4 regions of the Halomonas sp. BL6 genome follow, and region 1 is predicted to be linked to each of the others. Evidence: predicted binding sites of a transcription regulator. Region 1 holds the regulator's gene; each other region holds the start of a gene.
What was found. The regulator sigma-54, encoded in region 1, starts transcription at its own class of promoters, with help from an activator protein. The targets are predictions, from matches to a motif close to TGGCACNNNNNTTGCTNT.

Region 1 (4,339 bases):
AAAACGGTGAAGTTCAGTACCCAATCGAGGAGTTCACGATCGCCAGTAACCTGAACAAGATGTTTGCCGGGCTGAGCGGCGTAGGGGATGACACGGATACACGGGGCAGCATTCACACGGGGAGCTGGCTGGTGGATGCGATGACCGTGGCGGGCAGCTAAGCGTACGCTGCATCGATTACTGATCTTCTTCAAACCGAGCGTCGAATAGCGCCTCGATAGCATCGAGCGCTCGTTCGGCGTCTTCCCCTTCTGCAATGACGGTGAGCTCGGTCCCGCAGGGCGCGGCGAGCATGAGCAGTGACATGATATTGGCAGCATCCGCTTTTTGCTGCTTCTTGTACACATGAATCTGGGCAGAGAACTGCTGGCCACACTGAACCAGTTTGGTGGCTGCGCGGGCGTGAAGGCCGCGCTGATTGGTAAGGGTCAACGTTCTTTCGGGCACTCTGGTTCCTTTTTGCCGAGTGGGGTTTTAGGGAGGGCTCAGGGAGTACTGGGCGTCGCCGCCGTATGTTGGGTTGTCGGCGTTTCGCTGAGCGTGTACTGCAGCCCTAGCTCGCGATGCCTCAACTGCACTTCCCCTGTTTGTTTGACGAGCCGCTGTGCAAGCTGCTCGATCATATAAACGGACCGGTGTTGGCCGCCCGTGCAGCCAATGGCCACGGTCATATAGCTGCGATGGCTATTTTGATAGGCCGGTAGCCACTTCTCCAGCCACGTTTCAATATCGCTTGCCATGGCCTCTACCACGGGGTAGCCGCTCAAGAAGTCGATGATGTTGGCGTCGCGACCGGTATATTGGCGCAGAGTAGGGTCCCAATAAGGATTGGGCAAGCAGCGTACGTCGAACACGAGGTCGGCATCCAGCGGAACGCCGCGTTTGTAGCCAAAGGACTCGAAGGTGAGCGTCAGTTGATGCTGGCGCTGATGAGCTACTTGGTCGGTAATGCGGCGTCGCAGATCGTGTACGGAGAGTCGAGACGTATCGATCAATAAATCGGCGAGGTCGCGAATGTCATTCAGCGTTTCTTCTTCTTTGTTGATCGCTTCTTCCAGCGTCATGTCGCTATCACGGGTGAGGGGATGACGACGGCGGGTGGCCGAGTAACGCTCCAGCAAAATACGCGCATCGGTTGTCAGGTAGATCACCTGAAAACGAATTTCCCGGTGGCGCAATTCTTCAAGTAGCGCTGGCAGACGCTCCAGCGCAGTAGGTAAGTTGCGTGCGTCGATACTGACGGCAATCCGGGTGCGCTCACCCTGGGCGCGCAACTCGTCGATAAGCGAGCCCAACAGCATGGCAGGCAAGTTATCGATCGCGTAATAGCCAAGATCTTCCAGCGCTTGTAAGGCGATAGACTTACCGGAACCTGAACGGCCGCTAATGATCACCAGTTGCATAGCGTCTCTCTTGGCGTTTGAGCGTAAGAAGTAAAGACAAATTGAAGGAGTAGATCTGTTACGCAGCTTGTTCGCGTATCTTGGCCGTTATCAGCGTCAACAGTTCTTTTTGACTGCCTGCTTTGCGCAGCTGTTGGCGAGTATCGGCGTCGTTCATGATCGTCGCGACTTGTCCGAGCAAAGCAAGGTGCGTGTCATCGGCTTCTTCAGGCACCAGCAAAACGAACACGAGATCGACCGGGTCCCCATCGATGGCATCGAAATCGACGGGTTCCGCCAGTTTCAAAAAGCCAGCAATGGGGGCACTGCAGTGCGGGCTTCTTGCGTGGGGAATGGCAACACCGTTGCCAATCCCCGTGCTGCCAAGACGCTCGCGCCCAATCAAACGACTGAACACTTCTTGGCTGTCGAGGCTGGGCGTGTTTTGGGCGATGAAGGTGCTGAAAAACTCCAGCACCCGCTTTTTGCTGCCCCCGGGTACGTCATAAAGCACGCGCTCCGGGGGGAGAATGGTTTCCAACGTCATTGAGTTAACGCACGCCTGCGCCTTGAGCGCGAGCTTGTGCTTTTTCCTTGTGTTTGACGAGTTGACGATCGATTTTGTCCGCAAGGGCATCGATGGCGGCATACATATCGTTATCGAGTGCCTCGGCATGAAGGTCAGCACCGGCGGCATGTAGCGTGCACGCTGCCTGCTGGCGCTCCTTTTCGACAGATAAGGTCACTTGTACCGTGGTGATATTGTCGTAGTGTCGTTCGACGCGTTCCAGCTTTTCGTTAACGTAGTCACGCAAGGCGTCAGTCAGTTCAACGTGATGACCAGTGATGTTTACTTGCATTGACGTGCTCCTTATCCATCGGGCTGTACTTCGATTGTAACCCTTTTTACGCTATTGCAAAGCCCTTGCGGTGAGTTTGTCACGACCAAACGTTTAACTAGCGTAAACGGCGGCGCTCGCTCGAAGAGGGAATGCCCATCGACTCGCGATATTTCGCGACGGTACGTCGTGCCACGCTTATTCCGCCCTCTTCGAGAAGCGTCACCAAGCGACTATCGGAGAGCGGTTTGCCTGAGGGCTCCTCTTGAATGAGCTTTTTGATACGTGCGCGAATGGCCGTGCTCGAGTGGCTGTCGCCGCCGTCTTGGCCACTGACTTGACTGGAGAAAAAGTATTTCAACTCGAACACGCCACGCGGTGTATGAATGAACTTCTGTGTCGTCACGCGTGAGATGGTCGACTCATGCATCTCTACGGCTTCGGCGATGTCGGCCAAGATCAGCGGCTTCATGGCCTCTTCGCCGTGCTCTAGAAAGCCAATTTGGCGAGCGATGATTTCACGCCCCACGCGCAGCAAGGTGTCATTGCGGCTAGAGAGGCTTTTGATCAGCCAGCGCGCTTCTTGAAGGTGCTCTTTCAAGAACTGGTTGTCCTGGCTCTTGTCGGCGCGTTTGATCAAGCTGGCGTAGTCGGGTTGGATGCGTAGCCGTGGAAGAGCGTCCGGGTTGAGCTCTAAATGCCAGCCTTCGTTGTCATGGCGCACGACCAGATCGGGAGTGATGTAGCTATCGTCGGTCACGCCGTAGGCGCTGCCGGGTCGGGGATCGAGGCTGCGAATTAATCGAATGACGTCATCCAGCTGCTCATCGTCCAGGCTCAAACGGCGCTTGAGGAGGCGCATATCGTCTTTGCCTAGCGCCTCCAAAAACTGTCGTACCAGCCGTTTGGCTGGCATCAATAGCGGGGTGTCTTCCGGCAACGCAGCAAGTTGAAGCATCAGACATTCTCGCAGGTCGCGAGCGAATACGCCGGTCGGCTCGAACTGCTGCAAGCGCAGTAGGGTATTTTCCACTTCCCGTTGGCTCAAGCCGTCATGACCTTGTGCTTTGAGCCCTTCACGAATGTCGTTGAGCGGCTGGGTAAGATAACCATTGGCGTCCAGCGCATCGATCAGGCTCTCCGCAATTGCATATTCCCGTGAGCTGACATCGGTCATGGCCAGTTGCCACAGCAAATGGCCATGAAGGCTTTGGCCAGCGGCTTGACGCTCGAAGTCGGGTCCTTCGCTACCACCGCTCAGACTGCCCATGTCTTGATAGGTGTCCGACCAGTCGCTGTCGACGGAGAGTTCGTTGGGAATGCTGTCAGACCACTCGGCCTCTTGCGGCTCGCTGACTGCCTGCTCTCCAAACTCGTCCTCTTGCTCGAGCATAGGGTTGGCGTCAAGCGCTTGCTGAATTTCTTGACGGAGGTCCAGCGTAGAGAGCTGCAGCAAGGCAATGGCCTGTTGCAGCTGGGGTGTCATGGTCAGCTGTGTGCCGATACGCAATTGGAGAGAAGCTTTCATGACCATCTGAGAACCACTCGTTAATCAGAAAGCTCCACCCTAGAGCGAGTTATGGCTACGTGCAAGTGCAATAAGCATGCCACTAAAAGAAAAGTTTGGTCAGGCCTCGGTTTAGAGCCGGAAATCAGCGCCCAGATAGACGTCGCGGACCTTTTGGTTATTGAGAATCTCCTGGGCGTTTCCACTGGCGATGATGTGGCCATCGCCAACGATGTAGGCGATATCGCAAATATCCAGGGTTTCACGCACGTTGTGGTCGGTGATCAAGACGCCGATGTGGCGTTTTTTGAGTGCGCGGATAATGGTTTTGATTTCGCCGACCGAAATAGGGTCGACCCCGGCAAAGGGTTCGTCGAGTAGAATGAACGCGGGCTCGGTGGCCAGCGACCGCGCGATCTCTACTCGACGGCGCTCGCCTCCTGAGAGGCTCATGCCTAGGTTGTCACGAATATGGGTGATATGAAAATCTTCGAGCAGTGACTCCAGGCGAGCTTCTCTGGCGCTGCGATCGAGCGTTTTGCGCGTCTCGAGGATGGCCATGATGTTATCGGCTACCGAGAGCTTGCGAAAAATCGAGGCCTCTTGGGGAA
Region 2 (4,339 bases), on a different contig from region 1:
GTCCGGCGCTGATATAGAACGGGACAGGGGGCGTGTCGCCTTGCTCTGCCTCTGGGCGCGGCGTGACGCGTAGGCGGTAGCTTTCTAAATGGGCTGTGTAGTTTAGCTGCTCCCAAAGCGCTTGATCGAACTCGCCCTGCGCATTCAAAAACGCTGGATGTCGGTGAGCGGAAGAGTTTTTGGGTGGCGCAGGGATATAGCTGGCGGGGCTGAGGGCAGCGGCAGCGGCAAACAGCTCTGGACGTTCGAGGGCGAAATTCACCGCGCCATAGCCACCAGCAGAGAGCCCCGCTACGCCACGTTGCTCGCGCGTCGTTCCCACATGATAGGTCGCTTCGATATGCGGCAGCAGGTCGTTGAAAAAAGCGCTACGGGCAGCTTCGTTATGCCCATCGACCCACCAACTGCGGCTGCCGGGCATGACGAATACCGCTGGAGGTAGATGCCCAGCCTCGATCAAACGATCAGCCGTTTGTGGCAAGTTGCCTTTGGTTGCCCAGTCAAACTCGTTACCAAATGACCCGTGTAGCAGGTATACCACTGGGTAAGGCGCCGAGGCCTGAGGGTCATAAGCGTCCGGTAAATAGATCGTATACGGGTAGTCATAACCCAGGGTGGGTGAAAAGAACTGTGCCCGCGAGACATCGCCCGCCAGGGCAACGCTACTCAGTGCCAACCCACCCAAAACGACCATGATCGCGCGCATCCAGCCGGTGAGGCATTCAGAGACAGTGCGTCCGAGAGCGTGTAAAAGCGGGAATCTGAGCGACTGTTCGAACACGAGGCCTCCAGGAATTTACCGTCGTTTAAAAGGTCGGACAACGCTGTAAGCCAGCCTGTTCATTGTCGTAAGCCCCTACATCAGCTTAGCAGCGGGGCTTGGTGGAGGTTCGATGCAGAAAATCGAGGAAATTTACTGGCTGCGCGTACGGCTGTGTCGCCGTGTTTCTCTTTCATTGGCTAGATCACCTGAATCAGCGCGTGGACAACGTCGTTACCGATCTCATGCGCATACCGCTGGTGCTGGGCACGCCTGTATTCCTGTTCATTTCGGTCTTTGTGTTTGCCGTCCGCTATGACAAGCAAGTACCGCCAGGTTTTCTATGGCAGCGAGTGAAATACGTCATGTTGCCCTATTTAACGTACGGGTTCATCTATTCCACTGCCCAGTGGTGGCAACTGGCGGACAGCGACAGCGCCGTGAATGTTTGGGAGAACGCAAAAGCCTACTTTATTTATGCGGGCTGGCATGGCTATTTTTTGATCATCGCCATGCAGTTCTATGCCGCTTATTGGGCCTTTACTCGTTGGCAGCTATGGCGCTTGCATCCGGTTCCTTGGCTATGGGGAGCTTGCTTGGTGAGTATGGCATATTGGGGGGTGGCGTATGCGTTGGCTATTGAGCCGCCGGGCTATTTGCTTTGGGTGGCTCCGTTGGGTTGGATCTATCTGTTCTTCTTGGCGCTAGTGCTGGTGCGCTATTACCCCTTAACGCCTTCTAGCCAGTTGATCGAACGGCCCGTTTGGCTACAAACCCTCTCGCAACCACGTTGGCTCTTGTTGTTCGTTGGCTTGATCGTGCTGGCCACGTTCGAGTATCGGCTGTCGTTCTCCTCGAAAGAGGTGTGGGTCATTCCCTTTTTTGTGCTGTTCACGCTGGCATTGATGCGTGGCTTAAAAGGGCGTAAAGCGCCTGGATGGGTGCGCTATATCAATGCTTACTCGTTTGGTATTTATCTAGCGCATCCTATGTTTTTTACGCTCACCGATACGCTAGTGGGCATTTCTACGTTGCCCCTGGCGGTTTATGCGCTGTTGCTCATCATGGTGGGTAGTGTGGGATCGATTCTGCTCAACAAAGTAGCCAATACCACCACATTGGGTGCCATGTTGCTGGGTAAACGTTTAAAAATATGAACGGTTCGATGGGTTGGTGGGTGTGAGGTTGGCGTTAAGAGTCAAAAAGGGGCAGGCGCTAAGAGGAGGTGGGTGAGCGGCTGTGTGGCGAGCCTCGAGCAAGCCCAAGCGACTCGCCGCTTAGCGTTTTTAAACGCGTAGGGCAGGCGTATAGGCGCTGTAAAAAGTCGAGCAGGGCTGGCTCATCGAGCTCTGGATCGAAGCCTCCGATTCGCTCCAACCACGCACGGCGAATGGCAATATAGGGGGGAACGGTCACCGCCGAGCTGAGAAAGTGCAGCAACAGGCGTTCCGAAAAGCGGGGAGTGGCGGCGTTGATGAGCAGCGCATCCGTCGCCGTGTCGAGCTGTGGATAGAGTAGGTACCAAAGCTGCGCCGCCATGGGTTCTTTATGCAGCGCAATCAGCAGCCAGTCTGCCTGGCTAATATACGCCGCTTGGTTGAGGCGTGCACCTAGGGTATGGGCAGGTGTCACCAAGCCGTGCGCGTGGTAACGCTTTTCGAGATCGGTGAGCCGTTCATCCGAGTGAGCACAGGTCACGATAATGGGTAGGGCATGGTCAGCAAGACCGGATTGGCGAATCGAGCGCAGGTGGCGGGGTAGCAAAGCTCCTGTCACTGAAGCATCAACGATAAAGCAGACCGTACCCATGCACGCGGCTTCCTTTTGTTATGAAAGCATCTCTGTTTGTAATTGATTGTAGATGTGGGTTTCTTTACGTAGCAAGAGAAAGTTTTTTAACGAAAAAAACAGTGAGACTGGCGAGTTATTCATTTTGGTGCGTCTTGAGTGCTATTTGCACCAAATGCGTGCAAGGAAATGACGGTATAGGCGTTTGAAAAAGCAATTGCCACTCCCTTGCTGCATTAAGACGCATGGGATGAGTCATTTTTCATATTTGAAAACAAAGAGTTGTTGATATTTTTTTCCATTATGGTGCAGAGTTGGCACGCTCTGTGCTTATAAGCCATAGGTAGTTTCATCAGCGGCTATTGAAGCGTAGGCAGACGCCTCCAGGCGTGCTACAACGATAGCCGGTCTGAAATGATCGCTGGGCGGTTTGTTATCCATCGTCGAACAAACGTTGAGCGAACAAAAAAGACAAACGCGCCACATGCAGCCGCGTGTTGAACGATTTGTTGAATAACACCTTTATCGATCGCTTACAGTTACACGCTTTAAGCCACGCTCATACCGGAGGACACTATGTCAGCCAAGACTCTCGCGCTAATCGAAGAACATGATGTTAAGTGGGTAGATCTGCGTTTCACCGACACGCGCGGTAAAGAGCAGCACGTCACCGTACCGGCACGCGACGTGAACGAAGAGTTTTTTGAAAACGGCCAGATGTTCGATGGTTCTTCCATCAACGGCTGGAAGGGCATCAACGAGTCTGACATGATCCTGCGTCCGGAAGACGGTACCGCCTTCCTCGACCCCTTCACCGAAGATGCCACACTGATTCTGCGTTGCGACATCATCGAGCCTGCCACTATGCAGGGCTACGATCGCGACCCGCGCTCCATCGCCAAGCGCGCAGAAGCCTACCTGCAGTCGACTGGCCTGGGTGACACTGCCTTCTTCGGTCCGGAGCCGGAATTCTTCATCTTCGATGAGGTGCACTGGAAAGCCGACATTCAAGGCGCCATGTACAAAATCACCTCTGACGAAGGCGCATGGGCGACCAGCAACCAGGTAGAAGGCGGCAACTTGGGCCACCGTCCGCGCGTGAAAGGCGGCTACTTCCCGGTACCCCCGGTCGACAGCTTCCACGATATCCGTGGTGCGATGTGTAACACCCTGGAAGCGATCGGTCAGACCGTCGAAGTTCACCACCACGAAGTGGCGAACGCCGGTCAGAACGAAATCGGCGTGAAGTTCAACACGCTGGTGAAGAAAGCCGACGAAGTTCAGGAAATGAAGTACGTGATCCACAACGTGGCGCACGCTTATGGCAAGACCGCGACCTTCATGCCGAAGCCGCTGGTGGGCGACAATGGCTCGGGCATGCACGTCCACCAGTCGTTCTGGAAAGATGGCCAGAACCAGTTCGCTGGCGACGAGTACGCGGGCCTGTCCGAAATGGCGCTGTACTACATTGGCGGTATTATCAAGCACGCTCGCGCGCTGAACGCCTTCACCAACGCCTCTACCAACTCGTACAAGCGTCTGGTGCCGGGTTTCGAAGCGCCGGTCATGCTGGCCTACAGCGCCCGTAACCGTTCTGCGTCCATCCGTATTCCGTACACCGCTAGCCCGAAAGGCAAGCGTGTCGAGACGCGCTTCCCCGACCCGACCGCCAACCCCTACCTGGCGTTCGCGGCGATGCTGATGGCGGGTATCGATGGTATCAAGAACAAGATCCATCCTGGCGATGCCATGGACAAGAACCTGTACGACCTGCCGCCCGAGGAAGGCAAG
Region 3 (4,339 bases), on a different contig from region 1:
GACTCGATCCAGCTGCTCGACGGGATCGACTTCCTGGTCGTGGCGCTGGGTATCTTCGCCCTGGCGGAAGTGTTCTACATGCTGCTACGCGGCGGCGGTGGTAAAGAAGTGCCACGCAACGTGATCGGCTCGCTGAAGCTGAGCCGTGGCGAAGTGAAGAAGATCGCTGGCCCCATCAGCCGCAGCTCCGTACTGGGCTTCTTTACCGGCGTATTGCCGGGGGCGGGCGCCACCATTGGCTCCTTCCTGGGCTATAGCATGGAGAAGCGCCTGGCGAAAGATGGCGACACCTTTGGTCAAGGCAACATCAAAGGCGTGGCCGCGCCGGAAGCGGCCAACAACGCCGCGTGTACCGGCTCGTTCGTACCGCTGCTGACGCTGGGGGTGCCGGGGTCCGGCACGACGGCGGTGCTGTTGGGCGCGCTGCTGGTGATGGGCGTCACGCCTGGCCCGATGATGCTGGAGCAGCGCCCAGACGTGTTCTGGGGCGTGATTGCCAGTATGTACATCGGCAACATCTTCCTGCTGGTACTCAACCTGCCGCTGATTCCGCTGATCGCCAAAATCCTCGACCTGCCGCGCCCGCTGCTGCTGTCGATGATCCTGATCTTCTGCATGATCGGCGTTTACGGCATGAGCTTCAGCGTGTTCGATCTGCTGCTGCTACTGGGCTTTGGCCTGTTGGGCTTGGGTATGCGTCTGTTTGGCTTCCCCACCGCGCCGCTGATTCTGGCGCTGATCCTCGGCAACATCATGGAAGAGTCCATGCGCCGGGCGCTGCAGATCTCCGGCGGTGACTGGACCACCTTCATCGACAAGCCCATCTCGCTGGCGCTACTGGTGATTGCGGTGCTGTCGCTGGGGCTGCCGCTGCTCAAAAAGCGGCGCAACAAAGCGGCCACCGCTGCTAACTGACCCGCTATGGCGGAACCCTAAAGCGTCCTCGCGTCTGCGAGGACGCTTTTTTTTATGCTATATCACCGCCTGTGGTGCAAAGCATCTTGTTGGTGCATGACAACCGTGCATGCGCGCTACTGTATTGCGCTATTTTGGTGCTAAGTGGCCTGGAGCATGTTTTTTGTATACGGCTAAGTGGTTGATTGTGTTTTTAATCATGGTCTTTGTTCCACATTGGCGCACCCCTTGCAGTGTGTAGAGCGACGTGTGAAGAACGAGCAGCAACTCGCTACCCACGAGTGGACGCACCAAGTGCTCCGTCGCCTCGATAACGACAACGCTTGGCCGCGGTACCCCAAACACGAGCCCCAACCATAAGGGGCGCAAGGAGGTTCAAGTGACCACACTGCAGCGCAAGACACACCCTCGTACCCTTAGCCGTTTCGCTACTGCCTTGATCACCGCCGCCGTTATAAGCGCGAGCGCCCAAGCGGTCGCCCAAGATGACGACCCCATCAAAGTCGGTATTCTGCACTCGCTCTCTGGCACCATGGCCATCAGTGAATCCACCCTGAAAGACACCGTGGAAATGCTCATCGAGCAGCAGAACGAGGCCGGTGGCCTGTTGGGCCGTCAGATAGAGGCCGTGGTGGTCGACCCTGCGTCCAATTGGCCGCTGTTTGCCGAACGCGCCCGTGAGCTGCTGGCCCAGGAAGAGGTGGATGTGATCTTCGGCAACTGGACCTCCGTCTCCCGTAAAGCGGTGCTGCCTGTGGTCGAAGAGCTCAACGGCCTGCTGTTCTACCCGGTGCAGTACGAGGGCGAAGAGTCGTCGGAAAACGTCTTCTACACCGGGGCTGCCCCTAATCAGCAGGCCATTCCTGCCGTGGAGTATTTGATCAACGAAGTGGGCATCGAGCGCTTCGCGCTGATCGGTACCGACTATGTCTACCCGCGCACCACCAACCGCATCTTAGAAGCCTTCCTGAAAGATGAGCACGGTGTGGCGGAAGAGGACATCATGGTCAACTACACGCCCTTCGGCCACTCGGATTGGCAGAACATCGTCTCCGAAATCCGCCGCTTTGGCGAAGAGGGTAAGCCCACCGCCGTGATCTCTACCATTAACGGCGACGCCAACGTGCCGTTCTACCGCGAGCTGGCTAACCAGGGTATCGACGCCGCCGACATTCCGGTCATCGCCTTCTCGGTGGGCGAGCAGGAACTGTCCGGTATCGATACCGCGCCGTTGGTGGGCCACCTGGCCGCCTGGAACTACTTCATGAGCGTGGATACCGACGCCAACTACGACTTCATCGATGCCTGGATCGAGCATACCGGTGACGAGATGTCGGTGACCAACGACCCCATGGAAGCGCACTACATCGGTTTCAACATGTGGGCCGAAGCGGTGCGTAAAGCGGGTACCACCGACGTGGACGCGGTGAAAGACGCGATTATCGGCGTGACCGTGCCGAACCTCTCCGGCGGCTATGCGGCGATGATGCCCAACCACCACATCACCAAACCAGTGCTGATTGGTGAAGTTCAGGATAACGGGCAGTTCGATATCGTTTGGCAAACGCCCTCTACCGTGGCCGGTGATGCGTGGTCGGACTACCTACCGGGCTCCCGCGACCTGATCGCCGATTGGCGCAAGCCCATGGAGTGCGGCAACTTCAACGTTGTGAACGGCTCGTGCGGGGGTAGCACCGCCGCAGAAGAAGCCGAAGCAGCGCTCGCCGAATAACGCTCGCCGGGCAATCCTTGCCCCTACTGTGCCTGTTTATCGGTGCAGTAGGGGAGCACGCTATCTCCCCTCTTCGATCACCAAAGGAAGAACCCCATGAGGCGTTTCCTTTCCTTGGGGCTACTGTGTCTGATGCTACTCGGCACCGCCTTGACGGCGCAGGCACAAAGCAGCTCCTCGACCCCCGATGACCAAGCAGCCCTCGCGCTGTTGACAGCGCTGGATGTGGACTCCTACCGCGATAAAGGCGACGCCATTACCGCCATTTTGCAAAGCGACGACGAGCGCGCCCGCGACTGGCTGCAGGCGCTGCTGGATGGCCGCCTGCAGCGCACCGACGATGGCCGCTTCGTGCTGGTGCTGGATAATCGCGGCCGCGACTGGCCGGTGGCCGATGCGCTGACCAACGAGCCGCTGGGCGACATGTCTCGCCGCGACTTGGACCGCATCGGCATCAACAATGCGCTGCGTAACCAGCTGCGTAGCGCCATTGCCGTGGTGGATCTCTACTCCCCCAACGTCGAGCGCCGCCGCACCTCCGCCGACCGTCTGCTGGGTGAAGTGGACGGCGAGCTTGCCGAGACGTTGGCACCGGTGATTGCCGACGCAGAAGATGAGTACGTGCGCACACGCTTGGCGCAAGCGGTGGCGATATACCGCGCGGAACAGGGTGAGATGGCAGGCGTAGAAGCCCTCACCGGCAGCCTACACCCGCGAGCTCGCGTGGCGCTGGGCCGTGCGGCGAACAGCGACGACGCTGTTGTTGCCGATGCAGCAACAGCGGCGCTGGCTGGCATTGAGCAGCAACTCAAGATCAACCGCGGCCTGGAGACGCTCTACTTCGGCTTGAGCCTGGGCTCGGTGCTGGTGCTGGCAGCCATTGGCCTGGCGATTACCTTTGGCGTTATGGGCGTGATCAACATGGCCCACGGCGAGCTGATGATGCTGGGCGCTTACACCACTTGGATGATGCAGCAGCTGCTGCCGGGCCAGCCGGGGCTGGCGCTGATTCTATCGATTCCGGCGGGCTTTATGGTGGCCGCCCTGGTAGGCATTGCCATCGAGCGGGGTGTGATTCAGTTCCTCAAAGGCCGCCCGCTGGAAACCTTGCTGGCCACCTTCGGTATCAGCTTGATTCTTCAGCAGCTGGTGCGCACGGTCATTTCACCGCTCAACCGCACCGTGGTGACGCCGGAGTGGATGAGCGGCTCGCTGGTGATCAACGACGCGCTCTCGCTGACCCTCAATCGCATGTACGTGCTGGGCTTTGCGCTGGTGGTGTTTGCCGCGCTGATGCTGATCATGCGCCGCACCCGACTAGGACTCGAAGTGCGTGCCGTCACCCAGAACCGCGCCATGGCACGCTCCATGGGCATTCGTGCCACTCGCGTGGACATCATGACCTTTGCCTTGGGCTCGGGCGTGGCGGGGTTGGCGGGCGTGGCGCTCTCCCAGCTCACCAACGTGGGACCCAACCTCGGCCAGAACTACATCATCGATTCGTTCATGGTGGTGGTATTCGGCGGCGTGGGTAACCTGTGGGGCACGCTGGTGGCGGGGCTCTCGCTGGGCGTGATCAATCAGGTGCTGGAGCCCTGGGCCGGTGCCGTGTTGGCCAAGATCATCGTGCTGGTGTTCATCATTCTATTCATTCAAAAACGCCCGCGTGGACTCTTCCCGCAGAAGGGCCGG
Region 4 (4,339 bases), on a different contig from region 1:
GCGTATTTTTAAAACGGTGGTGGAGTGCGGAGGCTTCACTGCAGCCGAGACCACGCTGGGCATTAGCCGCTCGGCGATTAGTCAGCACATGAGCGACCTTGAAAGCAGGCTGGGCTTTTCGCTATGTCAACGTGGGCGTGGAGGCTTTAGCCTGACAGAAGAGGGTAAGGAGATTTACCAGGCGGGACTCACACTGCTTACGGCGCTGGAAACGTTCAAAAGCGATGTGAATGCGCTACACCATACCATCAAAGGCGAGCTGAACATCGGCATTACCGACAATCTCGTCACCCTCCCCGCCATGAATGTCACCCATGCGCTAGCCGCACTGACCGCCCCCCACCATGAGGTCACGGTACACATTCATATGGAGCCCTCAGATGCGGTGATTCGCGGCGTGATGGACGGTCATCTACACGTGGGCGTCGTGCCCGCCGTGAACCTGCCCACCAGCCTGGAAACACGCTTGCTCTACGACGAGCCCTCTTACCTATACTGCTCCGCTGGCCACCCGCTGTTCAGCGTACCCGACGACGCCGAGAGCGCCGCCCAGCTCGCTCGATACCCGGCCATTCGACCCCGCTATCCGCTTCCCGACATGGCACGTCAGGCCCACGAAGCGCTCAACCTACAAGCCTCCGCTTCCGACCGGGAGGGCGCGGCGTTCCTGATCCTCACCGGCCGATTCATCGGCTTTCTACCCGAGCATGTCGCCGCACAGTGGGTCGCCGCAGGCAAAATGCGCGCTCTGCATCCGACCACTCGGCACTATCGTATTCCCTTCGTGCTGGTCACACGCCACGACCGACGACCCAACCGTGTGGTCGATGCGTTTTTGGGGTTTGTCGAACAACGCGAATCATAAAGCATAACGCCCGGTAAAGTGCCGGGCGTCATAGCGTGGTTCAGTCATCAAACCGGATAACGACTTATTTTACGACCTCACTCGCCGCGAGAGGTACAGGCCCCACCTGAGGCGACGTTGCCAGTGCTTGGCTGGCGAGGTAATAGACGACTGCCCCCAGCGCGGAGCCCGTAAACCAGCCGTAGTCATAGAACCAGTTCATGGTACCGGTCAGCAGCGAGAGCAGCGTTAACGCCACCGGAACACCAAAGGCGATAAAACCGGCGATATTGACGGCGGGATAAGCATGGTGGTCCATATACAGGCTCGGCACATCCAAACGCTGCTTTTTAATCAGGAAGTAATCCACCGCCATGATGCCAGCGATGGGCCCTAACAGGCTGGAGTAGCCCAGCAGCCAGTTGGAGTACATCTGCTCCAGAGAAACGCCCTGGCTCACCACCCCCGCCTTTTGCAGCAGGTCGTAACCCATCAGCAACACCCCTACAGCCCCTGTCAGCAGCACTCCTCGCGTTTGATTGATAAATTTAGGCGCAATATTTTGGAAATCATTGGTAGGGGAAACAATGTTAGCGGCAGTATTCGTGGAGAGTGTCGCGATAATGATCAATACCATCGCCAGCACCACCCAAGCAGGACTGTCAATCACCCCAATCAAATTGACTGGATCAGCAATGGTCTGTCCTACCAGCGACTCAGACGCTGCGGTAAGCACCACACCAAGGGCAGCAAAGAAGAACATGGTCAACGGCAAGCCCAGGATCTGCCCGACGATCTGGTCCTTCTGGCTCTTGGCGAAGCGACTGAAATCAGGAATGTTCAGTGACAGCGTTGCCCAGAAGCCCACCATGGCCGTCAGGCCAGCAAAGAAGTAACCATATACCGAAGCCCCTTCCGGGCGCGACGGCGGCTGGGCCAGCAGCTCGGTCATCGACATGTGCGGCCACGCCCACATCATCAACCCGATCCCTACGGCCAGCAGCAGCGGCGCTGCCAGGGTTTCCAGCCACTTGATCGACTCGGCCCCGCGAATCACCACGTACAGGTTCATGGCGCCAAACACGAAGAAGCCAATCACCTCGCCGACACCTCCCAGCGCCGCCCAGGCGGGAAACAGCGCCGACAGCAGCAGGTGAATGGCCAGCCCGCCAAACATGGTTTGAATGCCAAACCAGCCGCAGCCCACCAGCGCCCTCACCAGGCAGGGCACGTTGGAGCCCAGGATACCAAACGAAGAGCGCAGCACCACCGGAAAGGGAATGCCGAATTTGGTGCCGGGAAAAGCGTTCAGCGTCAGCGGAATCAGCACGATCACGTTGGCCAGCAGAATGGCCAACAGCGCCTCGCCAACGCTCAGCCCAAAGTAGGCCGTGAGCACGCCGCCCAGGGTGTAGGTGGGTACGCAGATCGACATACCGACCCACAGCGCCGCAATGTTCCATTTGCTCCAGGTACGCTCTTTTGCTTCGGTGGGCGCAATATCCTCGTTGAAGCGGGCGCTTTCACGTACATCGTCTTCCACTGCCAGTTCGACCAACCCCTGCTGATCGATCATTCGAGATTTCGCTGCCGTCATCGTTGTCTCCTTAGCCTCGCCATTGCTTTTTTTATCTTCAAAGGTTCAACAGGTTACCCAGCAATAAGCGTGCCCAAAACCACACACTCACCGCTAACTCATTGAACACAAAGCTGACTAAAAAGACATATATAAAAAAGAAACTCTCTACATCATTATTGTTATAGCAACGGGTATTAAAACTTACTAAACAGGGTAGCGGCATATTCATAAAACGCACCATAAGAATGCAAAGAATCAATATGAAAATAAAAAGACAAAACACAAACTATTGATTTAAAATCATAAAAAAGAAACGCCATAATAGTGCAGCATCTCACCAAATTGATAAAAACGGCCAACTTAAAATTTAAAAAACAGAAAAAACAGTCACTTGAAAGACAACCAGGCTTTTTATAAAAACTTCTTGCAAAACGTCTTCAATCAGCGCTATGTTCAAAAAACTGTCTATCATGACAGCTTTGCTAACAATTATAAGTGTCGACCATGAGTCGATGTCATGACACGCCTAGCGATCTTTTCCGCCACTCATCGATACCGGCAGAAAAGCCACCCATAGCTGACCTCCCATCCATTCGGATGGTCGGCGCGTTATGACAAAAGAGGGGTAGTCCATGCAGAAAATGAAGATTGGCCTGATTCAGATGGCCCTGAATACCAGCACTGATCAAGAACCCGGCGCCATTCGTGACGCGATGAACGAAGCGCACCTGCCCATGATTCAGCAAGCCGCCGAGCAAGGCGTGCAGGTGCTGTGCTTCCAGGAAGTGTTCAATCAGCCCTATTTTTGCCCCAGCCAGGACAGCAAGTGGTACGCCGCCGCCGAGCGGGTGCCGGAAGGCCCCACCTGCCAGATGATGCAGAAGCTCGCGGCCGAGCACCGCATGGTAATCATCGTCCCTATCTATGAAGAGACCGAGACCGGCGTTTACTACAACACGGCGGCGGTATTCGACGCTGACGGTAGCTACCTGGGCAAATACCACAAGACACACATTCCCCAGGTGGCTGGCTTTTGGGAGAAGTTTTTCTTCAAGCCGGGGCAATCCAACTGGCCGGTTTTCGATACTGCCTACGGCAAGATCGGCGTGTACATCTGCTACGACCGCCACTTCCCGGAAGGCTGGCGGGCACTGGCGCTCAACGGCGCCGAAGTGATTTTCAACCCTTCTGCCACGGTGGCCGGTCTTTCCCAATACCTATGGGAGCTGGAGCAACCCGCCTCTGCCGCTGCCAACGGCTGCTTCATCGCCGCGATCAACCGGGTTGGCACCGAGGCGCCCTGGAATATCGGCGACTTCTACGGCTCCAGCTACATCGTCAACCCACGCGGCAAGATCGAGGCCCAGGCCAGCGCCACAGAAGACGAGCTGCTGGTGCATGAGATCGACCTGGATATGGTGCGCGAGGTGCGCAACAACTGGCAGTTCTTCCGCGACCGCCGCCCCGAGACCTACACCCGCCTCACCGACGGTGAATGATTCTGCTGGCTAAACACAACGACAGGAGCGAACCATGAGCTTATTGATCAAGGGCGGCACGGTGGTCACCCACGCTGACACTTACCGCGCCGATGTGCTGTGTGTCGACGGCAAAATCCACGCCGTTGGCACCGACCTGGAGGTGCCGGAAGGCTGCGAGATCGTCGATGCCAGCCACCAATTGGTGATGCCTGGCGGCATCGACCCCCATACCCACATGCAGATGCCCTTCATGGGCGCGGTGGCCAGCGAAGACTTCTACACCGGCACCGCCGCCGCCATGGCGGGCGGCACCACCACGATCATCGACTTCGTGATTCCCAGCCCCGGCCAGTCGCTGCTGGAAGCCTTCGAAACCTGGCAGGGCTGGGCGGAGAAAGCCGCCACTGACTTCGCCTTTCACGTGGCGATCACCTG

Region 2: glnA (glutamate--ammonia ligase) is a predicted target of sigma-54. The motif match lies at 2,864-2,881, and genes of this name have one in related genera.
Region 3: urtA (urea ABC transporter substrate-binding protein) is a predicted target of sigma-54. The motif match lies at 1,133-1,150, and genes of this name have one in related genera.
Region 4: FHJ80_RS04365 (NCS1 family nucleobase:cation symporter-1) is a predicted target of sigma-54. The motif match lies at 2,499-2,516, and genes of this name have one in related genera.

Annotation. Positions count from the first base shown of each region.
Region 1 covers NZ_VDGL01000004.1:276,863-281,201, forward strand. Annotated here, with positions in the region: gene pmbA (metalloprotease PmbA) at 1-161, shown strand, start outside; gene FHJ80_RS10760 (HPr family phosphocarrier protein) at 178-447, opposite strand; gene rapZ (RNase adapter RapZ) at 486-1,403, opposite strand; gene ptsN (PTS IIA-like nitrogen regulatory protein PtsN) at 1,462-1,929, opposite strand; gene raiA (ribosome hibernation-promoting factor, HPF/YfiA family) at 1,934-2,242, opposite strand; gene FHJ80_RS10780 (RNA polymerase factor sigma-54) at 2,340-3,755, opposite strand; gene lptB (LPS export ABC transporter ATP-binding protein) at 3,861-4,339, opposite strand, start outside.
Region 2 covers NZ_VDGL01000006.1:142,293-146,631, forward strand. Annotated here, with positions in the region: gene FHJ80_RS13705 (esterase family protein) at 1-694, opposite strand, end outside; partial or broken gene FHJ80_RS13710 (acyltransferase family protein) at 894-1,917, shown strand; gene FHJ80_RS13715 (hypothetical protein) at 1,976-2,569, opposite strand; gene glnA (glutamate--ammonia ligase) at 3,125-4,339, shown strand, end outside.
Region 3 covers NZ_VDGL01000002.1:365,547-369,885, reverse strand. Annotated here, with positions in the region: gene FHJ80_RS05255 (tripartite tricarboxylate transporter permease) at 1-915, shown strand, start outside; gene urtA (urea ABC transporter substrate-binding protein) at 1,295-2,647, shown strand; gene urtB (urea ABC transporter permease subunit UrtB) at 2,744-4,339, shown strand, end outside.
Region 4 covers NZ_VDGL01000002.1:178,270-182,608, forward strand. Annotated here, with positions in the region: gene FHJ80_RS04360 (LysR family transcriptional regulator) at 1-865, shown strand, start outside; gene FHJ80_RS04365 (NCS1 family nucleobase:cation symporter-1) at 930-2,441, opposite strand; gene FHJ80_RS04370 (nitrilase-related carbon-nitrogen hydrolase) at 3,056-3,922, shown strand; gene hydA (dihydropyrimidinase) at 3,957-4,339, shown strand, end outside.